Linked DNA regions of Marinoscillum sp. 108. The protein of the gene in region 2 interacts with the protein of the main gene of each other region in a pairwise test. Links are inferred from orthologs where the notes say so. Each region holds a gene or a part of one and is shown on either strand. Other genes may lie near its edges.

Region 1 (3,333 bases), on a different replicon or contig from region 2:
TCTTGCTGGCAATTACTCTTGCCCTGTTTTCATTTGTGCCATCCCCGGCTGCAAAGGCCACACTCATAACTGTTAGGAGTACGGCTGCTGACATTGTTAGTTTTTTCATGATTTTGGAGTTTTGACCTGTTGGTTCGATTGTTCTTGTTTTACAATACAATCATACGGGCTAATCCAGCCAAGTTTGTCACTCTTCAGTCAACGATTGTCACGAAATGTCACCGTTTTGTATATATATGTTCAGTAAAAGTAGATAAACGTTGCGAATATTGAATATGATATCGTTTGTTTTTTATTAATCTGAATATTTGATGGTTAAAAAGGGATATAAGAGGATGGGGGGCTGCTGTCAGTCCAGGGTGATGATTCCGCAAGCCACTTTGGCGTTTGGATGTGTGTGATTATGGGTGTGTGAAGGATCGCACTCGGTGATAAAATCCTCATAAGCTTCATGGATAATGATGGACAACCCAAGGATGTCTCGATGGTCCTGGCTACCCAGTCTCCAAAGATCGGTTTTGATGGTGAAAACCCCGGATCCATCATAGCCGACGCTCACATTACCCACATCGCCGGCCATGGGTTTGGCCCAGGGGATGCCTAGGCTGGTTTCATTACAGAATCGGGTGGTCATGGGTTCTCCAAGATTCCAGTGCATGCCTGGCATTTCGCAGCCACCCTGATGTAGGTGTACTGCATGAATGGTGTTGGGGGGAAAGTGCTCCAGCGCTATAGTGATGGTGACCACACTGTCTTTCTGGCTGAAAGTCGCTTGTCCATAGGGCGCTTCACCGATCAGATAGGTAGAGTCGGTGACAGAGAGCATACCATATAAATAAGCTGTCGCTGTTGTGTCAGGCTGATCTGGTGTCTGGGTATCTTCTTTGCAGCTGACGAGCAGCAAAAGTAACGTGATCAACGGGATGAATTTAATCATCGTCATCTGTGGGCTCATCATCAGAAATGTAGTCACTCATGTAGCTCACATCTGAGTATTTGCTCTCATAGTCGTCCTTGATCTCGTCTTTAAGGTTACCATCGTCATCAAAATCCTCATCGTCTTCGATGATTGCTTTGGCTTCTGCCACGGTCATGCGCACCATGTAATACCTGTCGTCGGTTTCAAAGGGCAAAGCCGATACCTTCTTACCGTCCTTATTGTAGAAATGTATCAAAGAATCGTAAAAACCATAGGGATAGGCCAGCTTGATCTGCTCCTGCAGATTCTCATCCAACTTTTCAAAGTCTTTAATTACACGTGGTTTAGAAGGTTGCATTGTTCGAATTTTGGTCGAAAGGTAATAGACGTTTTATAAAATCAAAAGTTCCCCACTTCAACATTTTTGTTTTTTTACAAAATAGAATCAGATTCATCTCAAACAAGCATTTTGTAACCTGCTCCGTGCACGGTCAGAATGTGTTTGGGGTCATTCGGGTTGAGTTCTATTTTCTGTCTTAATTTCAAAATAAAGTTATCTACCGTGCGTGTGGTGGGCTGGGTGTCATACCCCCAGACATCTTCCAGAAGCTGGTACCTGCTTACGATTTCATTCTTGTGTTGGTAGAGATAGAGAAGTACCTCGTATTCCTTATGTGACATTTTCATCTGACCCTGAGTCGTGTGCCGGGCTTCATAGTGGGTGAAGTCTACGGTGAGGCATCCAATCTGTAGCTGTTCAGGGATTGCTTCCTTTTCCGGACTGACGGCACCCGGTGCACGGCGCAATACGGCCTTCACCCTGGCAATTAATTCTCTGATGCTGAAAGGTTTGGTGATATAGTCATCCGCACCCAATTCCAGGCCCAGCACTTTGTCTATCTCTTCTCCCTTGGCTGTCAGAAAGATGATGGGGGTCACTACACCGTTTTTTCTGGCTGTTTTACACACATCAAAACCAGACATTTTGGGCATCATCACATCCAGTAAAATGAGATCAAAAAGGTCTCCGTCCAGATGATGGAGTGCTTCCACGCCATCTCGGGCCAATACTACCTCAAATTGTTCATACTCCAGATTGTCCTTTAGGCCAATCCGGAGGTTGGGTTCATCCTCAACTACTAATATTTTCGCCATGATTTTCAAGATAAAATACTAATCTAAACGTACTGCCTTTTCCGAGGGTGCTCTCCACCTCAACGTCCCCATTGTGCGCATCCATGATGTGGCTCACCAATGCCAGTCCAAGCCCGGCGCCCTGTGTGGTGTACACATTGCCGTCCGTCACCCGGTAGAACTTCTCAAAGATCTGCTTCACCTTGTCTGTGGCAATACCGATGCCCTTGTCTTCCACCTCCAGGTACACGGCATTGCCCTTTTGACCAGTTCTGAATACCAGGTTTTTTTCCTGGTCACTGTATTTGATGGCATTGTCCACCAGGTTGACCAATGCCTCATATAGGCCCTCCCGGTCCACAAGGGGTTGAGGAAGGGGTTCTGTGAGTTCACAACTATGCGTGAATCCGTTTTTTTCGATGTGATAGGCATAGTCGTGGATGACCTCCCGAAGCAGTTCATTGATGTCAGTGCGGGTGGGGGTGTAAGTGCGTTTGTTGGCTTCTATCTGCGAGAAGTTCAGGATCTTATTGACAATATTGGTCAGACGATTGGTTTCCTTGAGAATGATTTCTTCGTATTCTTTGCGCTTTGCCTGGCTGGGCACCCGATCCAAAAACAAAGTTTCGGCAAACATACTGATGAGTGAGAGCGGTGTTCGGAGTTCGTGCGAAACGTTGGACACAAAATCAGACTTGGTCTGAGCCAGGTGCATTTCCCTTCTGAAGTTTCTTACCACGAGACTGAAGCCAAAGATGAGCAGGGAAATGAGCAGGAGAGAGGAGCCGAGATTATAATACATTCGCTCTTCCACCAGTTCTTTCACTGTTTTGCTACTGGAGCTGATCCCTACTTCCAGGTCAGGAAATAGCCACATGCTTTTCCGAAGGATGACATCATTGGTGAGAGAGTCGGTCAGGTAAACGAGTTGGTTGGTGGCCGAATAACCCAGAGTGATGACCAGCTCACCCTCTGCTATTTGCTGGAGTTTTGGAGCCAGTACATTATTGGCAAAGCCTTCAATGCTGAGGAGACCCGTGAGCTGGATTTCGCCCATTTTAGTATCGAGCACTGCCCGGATGATCTGTTGGTTTTCACCATCAAGCCTAATGGTGCCTATGGGTTCTATTTTGCGGTAACCTCCAGCTTTGTACCTCAGGAGCTGCTCACTCAGTTCGGGATTGGCGGCTAGCAGGGAGTCTTGCAGTGCCAGCCAGTTTCTTGGTTTGAGTCGGTCATTTAATACCACAGCCCTGGCCTGAGAGGAATCTGCAGCTTTA
Region 2 (3,216 bases):
AAAGCGCAGGAAACACACGCACCGTCCTGTTCACGTTGCTGATTGGAGCCCTCATTCAGCTGATTCGCTACTCGGGTGGCATCAACGGTTTCGTTGGAAGAATTCAGAAGTCCATTTTGAAAAGCAAAAACCCGAAATCAAAACTACAAGTGGCTGCAGGACTTACTGGTTTTTTTATCTTTATAGAATCCAATATTTCTATCCTGACCGTGGGTACGGTCTTTCAATCACTTTTCGACAAGTTTAATATTTCCAGACAAAAACTGGCCTACCTGGCAGATAGCAGTTCGGCCCCTTCCTGCATCCTGTTTCCGCTGAATGCCTGGGGCGCCTACATCATAGGTTTACTGTCGGTATATGAGGGAGTGGCTCCATTTAAAACGCTTCTTTACTCCATTCCTTTCAATTTCTACCCAATACTTACATTGGCGCTGGTATTTTTCCTGGCAGCCACCAATAAAAGCTATGGACCGATGAAAAGGTTTGAGCAGAACACTGTTGATACTCCTTCAAATCAGGAAGAGCTACCGGAGGGAAAAGCGCGAAACATGCTTCTTCCTCTTGGAATCATGATCATTTCCATGCCTCTGTTTCTCATTTATACCGGCTGGTCAGCTGAGACGTCTGGTTCTTTTGGCACTAAAACCTGGGATGCCATAGCCAATGCCTCGGGTTCTGCGGCCGTATTGTATGCTGTGATCTCCGCAGTAGTTTTTGCCGGAGTATTTTATGGCTTCCAAAAGAAAATTAGTCTTGGAAACTTCATAGAAGAAAGCATGACCGGAATGAAAGAAATGCTCTCTATGGCCATCCTCATGGTACTCGCATTTGCTATTGGCACGCTCTGCAAAGAACTTGGCACAGGCGTGTATGTGGCTTCGGTCACCTCCTCCTGGCTTTCACCCTCGCTCGCTCCGGCTATTATATTCCTCACAAGCTGTTTTATTGCATTCAGCACAGGTACCTCCTGGGGCACTTTTGCAATCATGATTTCAATCGCTGTACCTCTGGCTCAGGCCATCGACCTGAACATCTACCTGGCCGTGGCAGCTGTACTGGGTGGTGGTGTATTTGGAGACCACTGTTCACCTATCTCAGACACCACACTCATCTCCTCCATGGCCTCTGGATCAGATCACATAGAGCATGTACAGACGCAGCTACCCTACGCCCTCTTCACTGGAGGGTTGTCCGTAGTAATGTATCTGATCATCGGTTTTTTGGTTGCTTAAATTACTCTGAATAATAAGCCGGCGCCAGGTCACGCGCGTTGTAGCTGTTTTTCATGGTTTCACCATAGGCACCTGCCGAACAGATCATCAGGATATCTCCACGTTTGGTTTCTGGCAGCGTGATGGCCTTCCCGAAAGCATCTGACGATTCACAAATGGGTCCTACCACATCATATTGTCTGGTGTTTTGAGCTTCAGAGAGACTCACAATTTTATGGCTAGCCTGGTAAAGTGCTGGTCGCATCAGATCAGTCATGCCCGCATCCAGTATCAGGAAGTTTGAATGATCGCTTTCCTTGAGGTAAAGTGCTCTGGTAACCAACGTACCACACTGCCCTACAATGGATCGCCCCAACTCGAAATGCACCTCCTGATCGGGGAGCAACGTTAAGTGCTCATGAAACACCCGGAAATAGGACTCAAAATCCGGTATTGGATGCTCCTGAGGATTCTCATAATCAATCCCGAGCCCCCCGCCAACATTCAGGTGTGGAAGTGAAAAACCGGCATTCAGAAGTTCCTTTTGTAGGTGATTAACCCGTTCGCAGAGATTTTTAAACCGATTCAGATCGGTAATCTGGCTACCAATATGGTAATGCAACCCAATGAAATGAACATTCGATAGGGATTTAAGTAAATCCAATGATTCCAGCAATTGCTCTCCGGAAATCCCAAATTTATTTCCCTTGGCACCAGTGGTAATATAGTGGTGCGTGCCTGCCTCTATTGCCGGGTTGATGCGAATGGATACATTAGCTTTCTTTCCCTTCTTTCCGGCGATCTCATCGATCACCTCCAGCTCCTGGATGGATTCTACATTGAAGGAGAAGATATTTTGATCAATCGCATAACCGATTTCCTTATCCGTTTTGCCCACTCCGGCCAAAACAATGTTACTTGATTTAAAACCATGCTCCAGGCCTATTTTAACCTCGTTGCCACTTACACAATCCACGCCCAAGCCGGCCTTTTTTATTCGCTCCAGAATGGGTGTATTATTATTAGCTTTCAATGCATAGTGTACATGGTATCCATACCTATTGGCTGAAGAAAGGGCCTTCAGGGTAGCATCTAGTAGTTCGAGATCGTAATAATAGAATGGCGTTTCTCTCGCTGAGAAAAAAGAGCGCAAATTTTTCAAAGGTCTCTTAAGTTTATTTACAGTACTTTTTAAGGATGGCTTTAGCCTCAGGAACGTCGAGGTTAACAGCTCTGCGTATGTCATCACAAGCAGACTTGGACTGCTTCTTATGGATTTTGAGTGCTCCTCTGTAGAGATAAGCCTCACCATACTCTGCGTTGATATTGATGGCCAGCGTGTAAGACTCCATGGCGCTGTCCACATACCCCAGCTGATGCTTTGCCCTGGCTACCAAAAAATGTCCCTGAGCAGAATTTTCATTGAGCTCCAAGGCCTTATCCGCAAAAATCACAGCTTTGTTATAGGCCTTTTTAGAATAGTACAGCTTTGACAAGCTCAGGTTGGCATTCAGGTTCTGATTGTCCAGGCTAAGTACCTGAAGAAAATCCTGCTCAGCCAAATCCAGCTTACCGATTTCTTCATAGGCACGCCCTCTATTATAGAGGTGATTAATGGCAGAAGGATTGGTCTCTAATGCCTTGGTGTATTCTTCAATGGCCTGCTCAAACTCCCCTCTCCCATATAGCCTATCACCGCTACTGGAAGTTTCTCCACCGCAGCTCGTTAGAAAAAAAGTGATAAGCATGAACACCAAAAATCTCATAACACATGTTTAGCTGGCAAATATAGAACTGACTATTGATAATCAGGCCCATATTTTATATTTCTATAACCCGTAAGGTCACAATATGCTTTGCCAAAAAACATCTCGGCTTCAATTCTGAGGGGCAAATGATTGGTATCTGCAGAAATCCAGGCCACTATCCCTTGTTCATTTGGGAAAATATCGCTCGGCGGCACCAGAAAATTCACCTTATAGGCCTGTAAAAGCCCCACCTTGGA

The links.
Region 1: the proteins of lysA (region 2) and GV030_RS19580 interact in binary tests that used the Escherichia coli proteins (3 or more experiments, as listed by UniProt). The link is inferred for Marinoscillum sp. 108 from one-to-one orthologs.

The regions. Positions count from the first base shown.
Region 1 is NZ_LR734817.1:485,471-488,803, reverse strand. What follows is about bases 226-3,224. They hold GV030_RS19580 (response regulator transcription factor), read right to left. Parts: upstream 2,075-3,224; coding sequence 1,376-2,074; downstream 226-1,375. Other genes in these bases: GV030_RS19575 (cell wall metabolism sensor histidine kinase WalK), read right to left, coding at 2,052-3,224; GV030_RS19585 (hypothetical protein), read right to left, coding at 930-1,277; GV030_RS19590 (superoxide dismutase family protein), read right to left, coding at 350-937. Also shown: GV030_RS19595 (hypothetical protein), read right to left, coding at 1-109; more of GV030_RS19575, read right to left, coding at 3,225-3,333. UniProt on the Escherichia coli protein: Response regulator member of the two-component regulatory system CpxA/CpxR which responds to envelope stress response by activating expression of downstream genes including cpxP, degP, dsbA and ppiA.
Region 2 is NZ_LR734808.1:599,580-602,795, reverse strand. What follows is about bases 304-3,185. They hold lysA (diaminopimelate decarboxylase), read right to left. Parts: upstream 2,374-3,185; coding sequence 1,234-2,373; downstream 304-1,233. Other genes in these bases: GV030_RS02505 (DUF3108 domain-containing protein), read right to left, coding at 3,010-3,185; GV030_RS02510 (lipopolysaccharide assembly protein LapB), read right to left, coding at 2,387-2,977; GV030_RS02520 (Na+/H+ antiporter NhaC family protein), read left to right, coding at 304-1,232. Outside these bases: more of GV030_RS02520, read left to right, coding at 1-303; more of GV030_RS02505, read right to left, coding at 3,186-3,216. UniProt on the Escherichia coli protein: Specifically catalyzes the decarboxylation of meso-diaminopimelate (meso-DAP) to L-lysine. Is not active against the DD- or LL-isomers of diaminopimelate.